3 regions of the Sinorhizobium sp. NG07B genome follow, and region 3 is predicted to be linked to each of the others. Evidence: predicted binding sites of a transcription regulator. Region 3 holds the regulator's gene; each other region holds the start of a gene.
What was found. The regulator LexA, encoded in region 3, represses DNA repair genes until DNA is damaged. The targets are predictions, from matches to a motif close to TGTTCNNNNTGTGTTCNG.
Positions count from the first base shown of each region.

Region 1: the regulator LexA is predicted to act here: its motif matches at 1,782-1,799, upstream of dnaE (DNA polymerase III subunit alpha).
Region 2: the regulator LexA is predicted to act here: its motif matches at 1,563-1,580, upstream of CO664_RS15250 (PA0069 family radical SAM protein).

Region 1 covers NZ_NWTD01000004.1:592,707-597,757, reverse strand. The annotation lists gene dnaE (DNA polymerase III subunit alpha) at 1-1,543, opposite strand, end outside; gene CO664_RS30725 (hypothetical protein) at 1,840-1,998, opposite strand; gene CO664_RS17555 (DUF5680 domain-containing protein) at 2,061-2,528, shown strand; gene CO664_RS17550 (ABC transporter ATP-binding protein) at 2,542-3,228, opposite strand; gene CO664_RS17545 (lipoprotein-releasing ABC transporter permease subunit) at 3,243-4,553, opposite strand; gene proS (proline--tRNA ligase) at 4,568-5,051, opposite strand, start outside.
Region 2 covers NZ_NWTD01000004.1:121,550-126,600, reverse strand. The annotation lists gene CO664_RS15265 (4-(cytidine 5'-diphospho)-2-C-methyl-D-erythritol kinase) at 1-106, shown strand, start outside; gene moaB (molybdenum cofactor biosynthesis protein B) at 110-652, shown strand; gene CO664_RS15255 (glycosyl transferase) at 935-1,471, opposite strand; gene CO664_RS15250 (PA0069 family radical SAM protein) at 1,645-2,802, shown strand; gene CO664_RS15245 (ribonuclease HII) at 3,080-3,778, shown strand; gene CO664_RS15240 (F0F1 ATP synthase subunit B) at 3,864-4,349, opposite strand; gene CO664_RS15235 (F0F1 ATP synthase subunit B) at 4,363-4,980, opposite strand.
Region 3 covers NZ_NWTD01000001.1:1,676,175-1,681,225, forward strand. The annotation lists gene CO664_RS08015 (hydroxyacid dehydrogenase) at 1-438, shown strand, start outside; gene CO664_RS08020 (sugar phosphate isomerase/epimerase) at 435-1,205, shown strand; tRNA gene CO664_RS08025 (tRNA-Ala) at 1,293-1,368, shown strand; gene CO664_RS30630 (hypothetical protein) at 1,681-1,848, shown strand; gene lexA (transcriptional repressor LexA) at 2,083-2,793, shown strand; gene ligD (non-homologous end-joining DNA ligase) at 3,232-4,206, opposite strand; gene CO664_RS08045 (hypothetical protein) at 4,239-4,598, opposite strand; gene CO664_RS08050 (hypothetical protein) at 4,798-5,028, shown strand; gene CO664_RS08055 (hypothetical protein) at 5,025-5,051, shown strand, end outside.

The sequences.
Region 1 (5,051 bases), on a different contig from region 3:
TTTCCGCCTCCTCCTTAAGGCGCGGCTCCTCCTCGATCGCCTTCGACAGCGGCGTCGGGTTTGCCGGATTGTTCGGCACCAGCTTGCAGATCTTGTCGACCTGGCCGTAGGGCATTTCGAGCACGCGGCCGACGTCGCGCAGCGCCGCACGCGCCTGCAGCGATCCGAAGGTGATGATCTGCGCCACCTGCTCGCGGCCGTATTTCTGCTGCACGTAGCGGATCACCTCTTCGCGGCGGTCCTGGCAGAAGTCGATGTCGAAGTCCGGCATCGAGACGCGCTCGGGATTGAGGAAGCGCTCGAAGAGGAGCGAGAAGCGCATCGGATCGACGTCGGTGATCGTCAGCGCATAGGCGACCAGCGAGCCGGCGCCCGAGCCGCGGCCCGGACCGACGGGGATGTCGTGCTGCTTCGCCCATTTGATGAAGTCGGCAACGATCAGGAAATAACCCGGAAACTTCATGCGCTCGATGACGCCGAGTTCGAAGGCCAGGCGCTCGCGATAGTCTTCTTCCTTGTAGCCCGGCGCCATGCCGAGCTTGGCGAGCCGCTTCTCCAGCCCCTCCTCCGCCTGGCGGCGAAGCTCGGCGGACTCGGCGCGCTCGGCCTCGACGGGATCGTCCGAGGCACCGGTGAAGCGCGGCAGGATCGGCCCGCGGGTCTTCAGCATGAAGGAGCAGCGCCGCGCGATCTCCACGGTGTTTTCCAGCGCTTCCGGAAGATCGGCGAAAAGCGCTGCCATCTCCTTGCGGCTCTTGAGATAGTGATCCGACGTCAGCCGGAAGCGGCGGTCGTCAGAGACGACGGCATTGTGGGCAACGGCCATCAACGCGTCATGCGCATCATAGTCGGCCGGCGACGGGAAAAAGGCCTCGTTCGTCGCCACGAGCGGAATGTCGTAGCGATAGGCGAGCTCGACCAGCCGGCTCTCATGACGTCGATCATAGCTGCCGTGCCGTTGCAGTTCGATATAGAGGCGATTGCCGAACAGCTCGACCAGCGCCTTGAGGCGCCCCTCGGCAAGAGCGGCCGAACCGGCCTTCAGCGCCAGATCGACAGGGCCGCTGCCGGCGCCCGTCAGCGCGATCAGACCATCGGTGCCGCCCGCCGCGAGCCAGGAGCGCGTCACCCGCGCCGCCTGATGACCTTCGCCTTCGAGATAGGCGCGGCTGACCAGGTCGACGAGACGGACATAGCCTGCGTCGGTCGCGGCAATCAGGACGATCGAAGGCAGCTTGGCGAGCTGCTGCGCGTGACCGCGCCGCTCCCCCTCCGCCTCGTCCTCCATGTCGATGGAGAGCTGGCAGCCGATGATCGGTTGCAATCCCTCGTCCGCCGCCTTCTGGGAAAATTCCAGCGCCGCGAAAAGGTTGTTCGTGTCGGCGATGCCGATGGCCGGCTGATCGTCGGCCACCGCCTTGGCGATGATCTTCTTCAGCGGCAGCGCGCCTTCGAGCAGCGAATATGCCGAGTGCACGCGCAGGTGAACGAATTGCGGATTCGCGTCCGCCATGCTCTGCCCAATGCTATCCTCGCCTGCCATTGCCGCACTCCGATTCCTGTTCGGTGCGAGGATATCCTGTTTCCCGCCGCGACTGTCCAGTCTTCCGGCCCTGTCGGGGATGTTTTTGCCAGGGCCGCAGAGCGGAGGACCGTGGGAAAGGGTGGAGCGGTCACATGCCGAGTGCGATCACCGAGATGCTGGCGATGAAAAGGGTCATCGAGGCGAAGGCAGCGAGATCACGGACGAAATCAGTCATAACATGGCTCCTTTCGGCTATTGTTCTTTTTTTGTTCTATTTTTGTTCAATGGTCAAGCAAGCACGCATGAAACGCCCGTTATTCACCGGCTATGGTTAATGCAACCAAGGCGATCAGCTTTCCACGCGACTGGCAAAACGCCAGGCCGACCGAATCGACGAATAGGGTGGCATCCAAACGCAAGGCCTTGGGGCGATCTGCCGCCAAAAAGGCTGCGGTGCGGAGACGTTTGTTCACTATTTGTTCTTTACACGCGCATCCTCTTGAGGCATCCTCAATCCAATACCAGGGGAACGCCCATGATCAACATCGACGAACTCACAGACTTCATCGTCGAAGCTAAGGCTAAAACCTATGTCAGTGATGGCGCCAGGCTGCCGGCGTGCCGGACAGGCTCCCACGATATTGGCCATCAGCGCGGGGCCTGGCGTTATCTCGACAGCTATTTCGGCGGCAGCGACTTCGCCGGTCAGGAAGCGGTCTGGCACGACGGCAAGCCGTGCTGGGCGATGAATTATTTCGGCCGGATCGTCCGACCGGAACTGATCGATGCGCGACGGGGCGGCGCCGTCATCAAGGCGGCGCTGCAGACGATGTATCACGAGAAGCGCCACTTCCTCGGCGGCATGGAATATCAGCACGCCTATGGTTGCTATATCGACAGCAGCCGCGGCGGGACCGACCACTTTTCCGGACGCGAGACCATATTCGTCGATGGCGAAGAGGCCTATGAGCTCGATTATCGCGGCGGACTGATCGTGCCGTGAGCTTCCTTCCGGCCTATCGAAGTTCGACGACCTTGCCGTCCTCGATCGTCACGCAACGATCCATAAGAGCAGCAAGTTCGTGATTGTGGGTGGCGATCAGCGCCGCTAGGCCTGACTGACGCGCAAGGGCTTCCATCGCCTCGAAGACATAGCCAGCCGTCTCGGGGTCGAGGTTGCCGGTCGGCTCGTCGGCCAGCAGGATGAGCGGCGCGTTGGCGACCGCCCGGGCGATCGCCACACGTTGCTGCTCGCCGCCGGAAAGTTCGGCCGGCCGGTGTGCAGCCCGGTGTCCGATCCGCATGTAGTCCAGCAGTGCCCTCGCCCTCTCGGCCGCCTCCGCCTTGGACAAGCCGGCGATCAGTTGCGGCATCATGATGTTCTCGAGCGCTGAGAATTCCGGCAGCAAGTGGTGAAACTGATAGACAAAGCCGATCTCGTTGCGGCGGATCGCCGTGCGCCGGTCGTCGCTGAGGCCGTTGCATGGGATGCCGTTGACGATCACGTCTCCTTCGTCCGGATGTTCGAGCAGCCCGGCGAGGTGAAGCAGGGTCGACTTCCCGGTGCCCGAGGGCGCGACGAGCGCAATCGTCTCGCCGCTCCGCAGCGTCAGGTCGGCACCCTTGAGGATCGGCAGGTAGGTATCCCCCTCGCCATAGTGCCGCTCGACGCCGGAGAGCTGCAGTGCCACGCGCGCATTCATCTACGTTCTTGTCCTTATTCGTACCGCAGGGCCTGCACCGGATCGAGGCGCGAGGCGCGCCAGGCCGGGAAGATCGTCGCCAGGAAGGAGAGCGCCAGCGCCATGATGACGACGGAGATGGTCTCGTCGGCATTCATGTCGGCCGGCAGCTGGCTGAGGAAGTAGAGCTCCGGATCGAAGAGCGTCGTGCCGGAGACCCAGGAGAAGAACTGGCGGATCGACTCGATGTTGAGGCAGACGACCACGCCGAGAATGACGCCGGCGATCGTTCCTGTAACGCCGATCGCCGCCCCCGTCATGAAGAAGATGCGCATCACCGAGCCGGAGGTCGCACCCATCGTGCGCAGAATGGCGATGTCGCTGCCCTTGTCCTTCACCAGCATGATCAGGCCGGAAACGATATTGAGCGCGGCGACGAGCACGATCAGCGTCAGGATCATGAACATCACGTTGCGCTCGACCTCGAGCGCCGAGAAGAAGGTTCTGTTGCGGTCCCGCCAGTCCGTCAGGTAGACCTGCCGTCCGGCGGCGTCCTCGATCGGCTTGCGCAAGGCGTCGACGGCGTCCGGCTGCTCGACGAAAAGCTCAATCGACTGGACGAGGCCCTCGGCATTGAAATAGAGCTGCGCTTCCTCTAGCGGCATGAAGACGATCGTCGCGTCATATTCCGACATGCCCATCTCGAAGATCGCCGAAACGGTATAGGCCTTGACGCGGGGATTCATGCCGAGGGGCGTGACGTCGCCGTTCGGCGAGGTGAGCGTAATCGTTCCGCCGACGCGAATTCCCAACTGTTCGGCCATGCGCGAGCCGATGGCAACGCCGGCACCCGAGGCAAAGCCGACGAGGTCGCCGGATTGGATGTGCTCCGAGATCGATTTGAGCTTCGCGAGGTCTTCCGCCCGGATGCCGCGAACCAGGGCGCCAGTCGAGGCGTCGCCAACGCCCTGCGCGAGCACCTGCCCCTCGACCAGGGGGATCGCCATCGTCACCCCTGGAACGGCCGAGAATTTGGTGGCGAGCTCGGCATAGTTGGTGAGCGGCCCGTCGAGCGGCTGGACGATCACATGGCCGTTCATTCCGAGAATGCGCGATATCAGCTCGGTGCGGAAACCGTTCATCACTGCCATGACGATGATCAGCGTCGCCACGCCGAGCATGATGCCGATGAAGGAAAAGCCGGCTATGACGGAAATGAAGGCTTCCTTGCGGCGCGAGCGCAGATAGCGCCAGGCGACCATGCGCTCGAAGGCGGAGAAGGGACGACTGGACCTTATGCCGGATGGCGCGGCAACCTGCACTTGCTCTTCCGTCGCCGCGGTCATCGTCGTCCTTGCCTCTATCTGTTCGCAACCAGCTTGTTGATTGCGGCTTCCACCGTCATCGTCTCGCGCGCGCCGGTCTTGCGGTCCTTCACCTCGACCTCGCCATTGGCGACCGAGCGCGGCCCGACGATGATCTGCACGGGAACGCCGATAAGATCGGCGGTCGCGAACTTAGCGCCGGCGCGGTCGTCCGTGTCGTCCAGAAGGACGTCGAATCCCGCCTTGCCGAGGTCGGAGTAGAGCGTGCCGCAGGCCGCATCGCAAGCGGCGTCGCCCGCTTTCATGTTGATGACGACCGCGTCGAACGGAGCCACCGATTTCGGCCAGATGATGCCGTTCTCGTCATGCGAGGCTTCGATGATCGCCGGCACCAGGCGTGTCGGGCCGATGCCATAGGAGCCCATGTGCACGGTGTGCTCCTTGCCGTCGGGTCCAAGCACCTTGGCACCCATCGCCTCCGAATATTTCGTGCCGAAATAGAAGATGTGACCGACCTCG
Region 2 (5,051 bases), on a different contig from region 3:
CCTGTTCGACAGCGACGAAAGGGCGGCTGCGGCGGCGCAGCGCATTTCCGCCGATCATCCCGAGTGGTACGTTCACGCCACCCGAACGGCGGGGAAGAGAGGATAGGCAATGCCCGGCATCGACGAAACACGTCCCTTCATTTCGGTCGGGATCGCCGTCCTCACGGTTTCCGATACCCGCACGCGCGCCGATGATAAATCGGGCGACACGCTCGAGGCACGCATCCGCGACGCCGGACATCGGCTCGAAGCGCGCGCAATCGTGCCCGACGACCGCCAGAAGATCTACGATCAGGTAAAGGCCTGGACGCTGGATGCGGCGATCGACGTCGTCATCACCACCGGCGGGACCGGCTTCACCGGCCGAGACGTGACGCCCGAAGCGCTGGAGCCGCTATTCGAGAAACGTATGGATGGGTTCTCGGAAGTGTTTCACCGGATCTCCTACGACAAGATCGGCACGTCGACAATTCAATCGCGGGCAAGGGCCGGCGTTGCCAATGCCACTTTTATCTTCGTGTTGCCCGGCTCGCCCGGCGCCTGCAAGGACGCCTGGGACGGAATCCTGAAACAGCAGCTCGACTACCGGCACATGCCCTGCAACTTCGTTGAGATCATGCCCCGGCTGGACGAACACCTGAAACGCGGCTGACCCTGTTCCGTTTGGAACAGCCACGCATGGTTGAACTCGCTAGATTGCTACTCGTCAGCTCACCGGAACAATGCACCTAGCGAGCATTCGTACAAGGCGAAGCGAAGACGCCTCTTTCCGTTTTCCCCGTGGAAAGAGCTAGAGAGTCATACGACATGATGCCCCACCACAAGGAGATGGAGCAGCATGGCAAGCCCTTTCCTAGGCAAGGTCATTTGAGAATCGTTTCAGGGGGTGCCGCAAGGCACTTCCCTCTTGTGTGGCTGCAGCACTTGGACTGTTTCAAATAGGCGCAGCCAAAGATCGATTGCCGAGAGCAACCCAGGCCGGAACGATTTCGGTCGCCAGCTTGCGGACTGCCCGGGCATTGGCGATGTCGCTGAGCTGCATATCGGCTCGCGCGACAGCCACGGCATCCTGCTTGCGCAGCAGAAACCCGGTTTCCAGCGGCGCGGCCCGTTGCGACAAGCGCTTGAAGAACGGACGCCTGTGCATGCGCGATGGTGAAAACCGGGCCGGATCCTTGTTGAGCGCCAGATATTCGATGAGTTCGTCCACCCAGCGCCCTATCGGACGGGCCCCCGGCTCGAGCAGCATCAGCCAATCACCGCGCGCGGAACGGACCACATCGGCGAGGTCCCATTCGGCGCAGAAGCGGCAGCCGGCCGCATCGGCGACGTGTACCGAGCCATCTCTCGAGCCGTGATCCAAAATGATCACGTCGCTGACGAGCCCCTCGACGGCCCCGGCGACGAGCACGGACAAGGTCTGCGCGAGTTCCGCCTCGTTGTCGCGTGTCTCCATTATGATCGTCAGCATACCGTCTCCTAGCGCATAGCTGCATCAAATACCATAATTCTTAAGGGAGGTTAGCTGCTTCCCTCGGGCATTCCCGACCTACAGCGATATTTGTTCTTGCTTTGTTCGTTTCGATGCGCTAGGAAAATAATCAGAGCGGAACGAAGTCGCAAATCGGTTCCGAGGAGATTTCCATGACCGAGCTGCCTCAACTCAGGCAGGGTGCCTTTGCGCCCGGCAATAGCGCAGAGCTGGCTGAAGCGATCGTCACCGGTACGGGTGCCAGAATAGACGTCGATCGTCGGCGGGGACGCGGTGCCGCCCTCAACATGAGCGGACGTTTCGAACCGCGGACGCGCGAAGTGTTCGACGACGGCTGGCAGACGCTTGAGGAATTGCCGCCGTTCAGGACGGAAGTTCAGGTCGAAAAACCCCGCAACGTCATCACCCGCAACGAGTCGCCGGACATCTCCTTCGATCGTTCCATCAATCCTTACAGAGGCTGCGAGCACGGCTGCATCTACTGTTTCGCGCGGCCGACGCATGCCTATATGGGGCTCTCGTCAGGGCTTGATTTCGAATCGAAGCTCTTCGCCAAGCCGGACGCGCCCCGCTTGCTGGAACGGGAATTGGCGAGGCCGGATTATAAGGTGCGGCCGATCGCGATCGGCACCAACACGGATCCCTATCAGCCGATCGAGAAAGAGTGGCGCATCATGCGCCAGATCCTCGAGGTGCTGAAGGCCGCCAATCACCCGGTGATGATCGTTACCAAGTCGGCGCTGGTGACGCGCGACATCGATCTCCTCGCACCGATGGCGGAAAAAGGTCTGGCGCGCGTCGGCATTTCCGTGACCACCCTCGACCGCAAGCTGGCGCGTGCCATGGAGCCGCGGGCATCGACACCGCCAAAGCGGCTCGAAGCCATTCGCGCGATCTCTGAAGTAGGCATTCCCGCCGGCGTGATGGTGGCACCAATCATTCCCGCTCTCAACGATCATGAGATAGAGCGGGTGCTCGATGCCGCGAAAACGGCGGGCGCTACGGAAGCAAGCTACGTTCTCCTACGTCTGCCGCTGGAAGTTAGCCCGCTCTTCCGTGACTGGCTGCTCAGAAACTATCCGGACCGCTACAGACACGTGATGTCGCTCGTCCGCTCGATGCGCGGCGGCAAGGATTATGACGCCGAGTTCGGCAAGCGGATGAAGGGCGCCGGTCCCTATGCCTGGCAGATCGGCCGCCGCTTCGAACTTGCCGCCAAGCGCCTGGAGCTCAACCTCACCCGTCGCCAATTGCGGCACGATCTCTTCGTGCCGCCGCTGGGAATGGGAGTGCAGCTGTCGCTGCTTTAATGCATGTCGCCCGAAAGTGTGCAGCGGTTTTGGGATGACGACATGCACAAAAACAAAGACCTAAAGCGCGCCGCGTGAATGCGTTTGAACGCGACGCGCTTTAGGAGGGTGCGAGACGAGCCGCGAATATGTGGGGGAGCGAAAAGACCCTCTCATCTCATATTCAGTTCCGGCGCCACCCTTGCCTCAGGATGGCGCTGGCTTTCCTCCCGGTTTACCGCCGCACACGTACCGGGGGGCTTGAAGGGAATCGGGCGAATATGCGAGGGTCCCCCGCATGTCACGTCGCAAGTCGCCCGATTCCCCGCTTTTTCAACTTGAGCCGGTGCTTCCGGACTTCAGCTTCGAAATCGCCGCCAAGCGGGATGGTTTTTGGCCGGTCGCCGGCGCCGACGAAGCCGGCCGCGGCCCGCTTGCCGGTCCGGTGGTGGCAGCAGCCGTCATCCTCGATTCCGAGGCCGTGCCGGCCGGTCTCAACGACAGCAAACTGCTGACGGCCGAGCAGCGCGAGGCCTTGTTCAACGAGATCATGGCGACGGCGACCGTGTCGATCGCCTCGTCCTCGGCGGCACATATCGACGCAACCGACATCCTCAAGGCAAGCCTCGACGCCATGCGCCGCGCGATCGACGGCCTGTCCGTGGCGGCGCGCTTCGCACTCATCGACGGCCGCGACGTTCCGCAGGGCCTCGCCTGCCACGCGAAGGCGATCATCAAGGGCGATTCCCGCTCCGTGTCGATCGCTGCCGCCTCCATCGTCGCGAAGGTCACCCGCGATCGCATGATGGCCCGCGCCGACGCGACCTTTCCCGCCTACGGCTTTGCCATACACGCAGGCTATGCCACGGTCCGGCACCGGAACGCCATTGACAGCCATGGACCGTGTTCGCTGCATCGGATGAGCTTCCGCCCGTTTCGGCAGGAGCAAGAGCAACCCATGGCAATGAGCGCCGAACCGCTCGAAGTCAGTTCCTGACGAAGAACCCCTTCCCTAGTGCCCGTGCCAAAGAAAAAGCCCCGCCGAAGCAGGGCTCTTAATGCGCGAAGTGTAAATTCGGAGCTTAGTTCAGGCGTCCCTTGACCTCGCCGAGCGCCTTCTGGAAAAGGGCGTCCTGTGCGCTCGCGTCGGTCTTGGTCGCAAGCACTTTCTCGGCTGCGCTGATCGCGAGATCGACGGCTGCCGCGCGAACCGCGTTGATTGCGTCGCTTTCGGCCTGCTTGATCTTCTGTTCGGAAAGGGCCGTACGGCGGGTGACGTAGTCCTCGGTCTTCTGCCTGGCTTCCGCCGCCAGCATCTCCGCCTCGCGCTGGGCGGCAGCGACGATGTTGGCGGCTTCCGCCTCGGCATCCTTGCGCTTGCGCTGGTATTCGGCAACCAGGGCCTGGGCTTCCTCGCGCAGGCGCTTGGCTTCCGCAAGTTCGTTGCCGATCTTGTCGGCACGCGCGTCGAGCGCTTCGGCGATCTTGCCCGGCACCTTCAGATAGGCGATGAGAGCGAAGAAGAGGATCAAGCCGACGAGGGCGTAGAAAGTCGCATCAAGTGCCATTGTTCCCTGCCCCTCAGTTGCCGGCTGACGCCTTGACCGCCGCAGCGATCTCGGTCTTCGTGACGTTGCCGCCAATCAATTGTTTGACGACGGCCGTGGCCGTCTCCTCGGCGATAGCGCCGACATCGGCAAGCGCCTTGGATTTGATCTCGGCGATGCGCGCTTCGGCAGCGGTGATCTTCTTTGTGAGCTCGGCCTCCACGGCCGCGCGGTCGGCATTCGCCTTGCTCTTGGCGTCTTCGCGGGCCGTGTCGGCAATCGAGTGGCCCTCGGCCTTGGCATTCGCCAGTTCCTGCTCGTAGGAAGCGATCGCGGCATCGGCCTGGCCCTTTAGGCGGGAGGCTTCATCGAGATCGTGGGCGATGCGGTCATGGCGCTTTGCGAGAATCCCGCCAATGCGCGGAATGATGACCTTCGACATCAGGAGATAGAAAAGGCCGAAGGTGATCGCCAGCCAGAGCAGCTGCGAAGCGAAATGAGTCGAATCGAAGGGCGGGAACACGCCGGAACCATGCTCGCCTTCGTGGGCCACACCCGTTTCGGTGTGCACCTCACCGGCCGCAGGGGCATCGTGTGCTTCGGCGCCTTCAGTGGTGGTTGACTGCTGGGCATAGGCCGCGGTCACAAACATGCTCACCTCCAAGGTGCACTTAAAGATATGCGCGGCCGCGAACCCGAGGGACCGCGGCCGAACCTTCAGCC
Region 3 (5,051 bases):
GAAAGCGCTTCGGCTATCGGTGTCGAAAAAGCCGATCTCGAGACGCTGATGGCGCATTCGGATATAGTCTCGCTGCATGCGCCTTCTCTGCCCGAGACCCAGCACATGATCGACGGGCGGCGGCTGTCCCTGATGAAGAACGGTGCGACACTGATCAATACGGCGCGGGGTGCGCTCGTGGACGAGGCCGCACTGATAGACCGGCTGAAGACGGGCGCAATCAATGCCGTCATCGACGTGACGGATCCCGAGGTGCCGGAAGGAACGTCGCCTTTCTATGATTTGCCGAACGTCTTCCTAACGCCGCACATTGCCGGCGCCATCGGACTTGAGAGGACGCGACTCGGCGAAATGGCCGTCGACGAAATCGAGCGCTTTCTGGAAGGCCGGCAGCTGCTGTTCGAAGTCCGCAAGCACGACCTGGAGCGCATGGCATGAGCGATTTCGAACCGGGGCTCTGCACCGTCACCTTCAGGAGCTTGCCTCCGGAAAAAATCGTCGGCTTAGCCCGGAGCGCCGGTCTTGCGGCGATCGAATGGGCAGGCGACGCTCATATTGCTCCGGGCGACACGTCCAACGCCCGGATCGTCGGGCTCCTCAGCGCAAGGGCCGAACTGACGACATCCTACGGATCCTATGTCGCGCCACCGACTGACGACCTCATCGAATTCAGGCGTGCGCTCGAGAGCGCGATTGCACTCGGTGCCTCGAATATCCGCATCTGGCCAGGCACCCGCCGGCGCGATTCAAAGGACTACAGCGCAGGCGAAAGACGTGATGCCGCAAAGGCGATCCGCGACATGGGCGCCGAAGCCGCGCGCCACCGCGTGACCGTCTCGCTGGAATATCACCCGCAATCGCTGACTGACACGACCGACTCGGCAAGCCGCCTGATCGACGCGATCGCCCACGACAATGTTTATCTCTATTGGCAGCCGCGGCCCGGGCTGGAGCTCGGCGAGGCGCTCGCAGAGGTCGCCCGCATCGGTCAGCATGTATCTCATGTCCACGTCTTCGCCTGGGATCGAAATCGCAACCGTTTTCCCCTGGCATCGGCATCCGACTATTGGCGAAGCGTCCTCACGGCCCTCCCCGCATCGCGCTGGACCGGGCGACGCTTTGCAATGCTGGAATTCGTCGCCAATGACGATCCCGCCGCCTTCATCGAGGACGCCGCGACGCTCAAGCAAATTCTCCTCGAGTGACATCCACGACGGCCCCGATCCTCCCCACGCGAGACGCCGGGAGGGACTGGCGCGGGCGCTCAAATCCGCCTATATAGGTGAACGGCTGGGGTCGTAGCTCAGTTGGGAGAGCGCCGCAATCGCACTGCGGAGGTCGAGGGTTCGACTCCCTTCGACTCCACCAAACGACCTTTGTCCGACCCGGAGACATAGGTAACAGAACATCGCTAAGACATCAGCGACATCTCTGTAGCGGGCCGATCCGACGTGGCTCGTCACCCTCGGACGACCACCACTTCAGACTGTATTCGCAGCAGACCCATTGCGAACGCGAATTCCGTTAAGAAGCGAGCGACCCGAAGTCAGAGGGAGCGGTGTTTTCCACCCGATGTGCCGTCTTCCCGCCTTGCCCCTCGCTTGCCAAAGAGCCTGATTTGAGAGAGACTTAGCACCTGGCATCATTGCATATCGGCAACTCCCGCAAGTGGGGACTACCATGCCTCTCAAATCTCTGATCGCCGCCGCCTTAATCGCTCTTCTCACACTTTCAGGATGCGCCACGACAGGCGCTACGGGCAACACGACCTACACCCAGTGGTACGGCCCCTACCCTGAACCCGACTTCGACGTTCTTAGCCCCGGCGGGCTGCGCCTCGCCTACTAGGACGGCTTGTCAAGACGATGCACAGCGTCGTCAAAGGTGAGCAAACGCTCGCCTATGTGTGACGCTTGCCGCACGCAAGTCTTCACCACCATCGAAACCCGCAAACCGTCCGTGCCGCCCTGATAGCGGACGCGCCTCGACGCATGAGTTCACGGAATATTAAGTGCTTGCGGAACACATATGGAACGGATAGTTTCTGTTCTTGATTTGTTTCGCGAATCTGGAGTGACGCGCATGCTGACCCGCAAGCAACAGGAATTGCTTCTGTTCATTCATGAACGGATGAAGGAATCCGGGGTCCCGCCCTCCTTCGACGAGATGAAAGATGCGCTCGATCTTGCGTCGAAATCGGGCATCCACCGGCTGATCACTGCGCTGGAAGAACGCGGTTTCATTCGCCGGCTACCCAATCGGGCCCGAGCGCTCGAGGTCATCAAGCTGCCGGAAGCCTATTCGAGCCCAGCCCAGCCGCGGCGCGGCTTCTCGCCGAGCGTCATCGAGGGCAGCCTCGGCAAGCCCCCGGCACCGAAGCCGGCGCCAACGCCACCGGTCGAGAGCGCGTCTATGACAGTGCCGGTCATGGGCCGGATCGCCGCCGGCGTGCCGATTTCGGCCATTCAGAACAATACGCACGAGATTTCCGTGCCGGTCGAGATGATCGGCAGCGGCGAGCACTACGCCCTCGAAATCAAGGGCGATTCGATGATCGAGGCGGGCATTCTCGATGGCGACACGGTGATCATCCGCAACGCCAGCACCGCCAGCCCGGGCGACATCGTCGTCGCCCTGATCGACGACGAGGAGGCAACCTTGAAGCGATTCCGCCGCAAGGGCGCATCGATCGCACTGGAAGCGGCGAATCCGGCTTACGAAACGCGCATCTTCGGACCCGACCGCGTGAAAATTCAGGGCAAACTCGTCGGTCTGATCCGGCGCTATCACTAGGCCGATTTGGGTTCCTGTGCCGATCCTGTGTGCGGTCGTTTCGCGCGGTCGCGACGACAGAACTGTTCTCTTTGCCTTCCGTGATCTCGCTTACTGCGGCCGGCGTTTATTGGTCTCGGCGTCCGCCATGCCACCGGCAAGAAGCGCTCTCGTATTCCGGCCTGTTCAAAGCTGTTTGTGGGCGTCTTTTTTGAACGTCTCCCTCTTGCGCTCCACATGGATTCGTTTTAAACGCCCGCCATCGCTCGATTTTACGAGCACGAGAGGCCTCGTGGCGGAGTGGTGACGCAGAGGACTGCAAATCCCCTCCACTTTCAATAAAATCAATATCGTTTCTGAAAAAGCGGCCGAAAATACCTCGTTTTCCGTCGTTTTTGGCACATTGATTTTTCAGAGGAATTCAGAGTTTTCAGAAACGCCATCGGGCCGATTTTTACGTCAGTTTGTGAGCTCGAACACCGTCGCATCGTCGGCCCTCTCCCTTATGCCTTTGAACGACGGATGCCGGAGCTTGCCATCCTGTGTCCAGGCGCGATACTCGGCCTCAGCGACCAGCACTGGCTCGACGAAGACGGCCCCCTTCCTCTTCAGGTTCACCGCCGGCGAATCCGTCCGGATTGCCTCGAGCAGCTCGCGCAGCTTGGCTGACTCCGCGTACGTCCATCCGGTTCCGCAGCCGCCGACATAGACAAGCTCACCCCTCCTCCTTGCCGCCAGCAGCAGCCGACCGATCGCGCCGGGGACGGTTGACGGCTCGAAGCCGACGATCACGAAGCTGTCGCTGCGCACGCACTTGATCTTCTGCCAGTCGGGCCGACGGCCGGAGTGATATGGCTTGTCACGGCGCTTGGCGACAATCCCCTCGAGGCCGTGCTCGCAGGCGATCCGGAAGAACTCTTCCCCACTCGCCTCGACTTCCTCCGACAGCCGAATGACACCGGCACGGCCGGCGACGATCGGCTCCAGCAGCCGCCGGCGTTCGCTGAGTGGCAGCCGGCGCAGGTCGCGACCGTCGAGATAGAGGAGATCGAACGCGAAGAAGAGGATTTCGCGGGGATCGTGCAGACTGGGCTTCCTGCCGAGGGCACGCTGCAGCATGCCGAAGTCAGAGCGGCCGTGCTCATCGAGCACGACCGCCTCGCCGTCGAGGATTGCGGTCATCAGCCCAAGAAGCCGCGCCTCGGCAGCGATTGAAGGGAAGCGGCTCGTCCAATCGTAGCCGCCGCGAGTGATGATCCGCACGCGACCGGTCTCGATATGGACGGCCAGGCGGTAGCCGTCCCACTTCACCTCGAAGGCCCAGTCCCGCCCTGATGGAGGCCGATCGACGAGCGTTGCGACGCAAGGCTCTACCCGCGCCGGCAGAGGGTCCGGCGGCGCTTCTGGCGGCTTATTCGAGGATGCTCTGGCCATGAGCAATTAACGCGCGGATCAGGGAAAAAGCCTCATCGATGGGCCTTCCTCCATCCAGCTTCGCGCGCGGCCTCCTCAGAGCAGAACCACCATTCGCCGTTCAACAGGCTAATACGCGTCTCGCTGTAATACTCCTGGCCCGGGATGTGATAGATGCGTTCGCCAGTCTGGTAGCTGATATTGCCTTTAATGTCGCAGCCGACGATGGGCGGTATAAACTCAGAAGCGGCGAACAGCGCTATCGCCGCAACGCCAACAATGCCGGTAACTGAACCGCCTTGCTGTTTGCGTGCCCATTTGTCGCGATGGTTCGGCCAGGCTCGTTCGGGCACGTTACCCTTCACAGGACGCTTGCTGCGCTGTTTCGGGTCAAACTCGAAGACTTTTCCCATTACATCCTCCAACGCGAGGATGCCGCCCATCGATGTGGGCGTCTAGCCGCCCAAATGGAGTAGTTTTGGGAGCAAACGCAAACCGCATTGACTCTCGCTGAAACCAGAACATAATAAGAACATTCATCGGCGTTGCGGCCGCCAATCGGAAAACCCGTGGGGTAAAAGACTCCGTTGCGTGCGCGGAGAAGGAGACGTCATGTCTGCTGAGAAGCAAACTTCCGACATCGACGAATTCGATGCGTGGATGGATGAGGTCGCATCGGCACTTGCCTGGCATGGCGGAGACGCGGAAGCGACAATCCGGACGCTCCTCGCCGACTGCAAGCATCTACGAGAGCAACTGGCACTGGCTCAGATTGCGATGGGTCTGGGCTTCACTCGCGGCTGGTCGCCCTGCCCAGAGCGCCAGGATGAGGTGACGACGTGAGCGACGAGCAAGGCGCGGCCAAG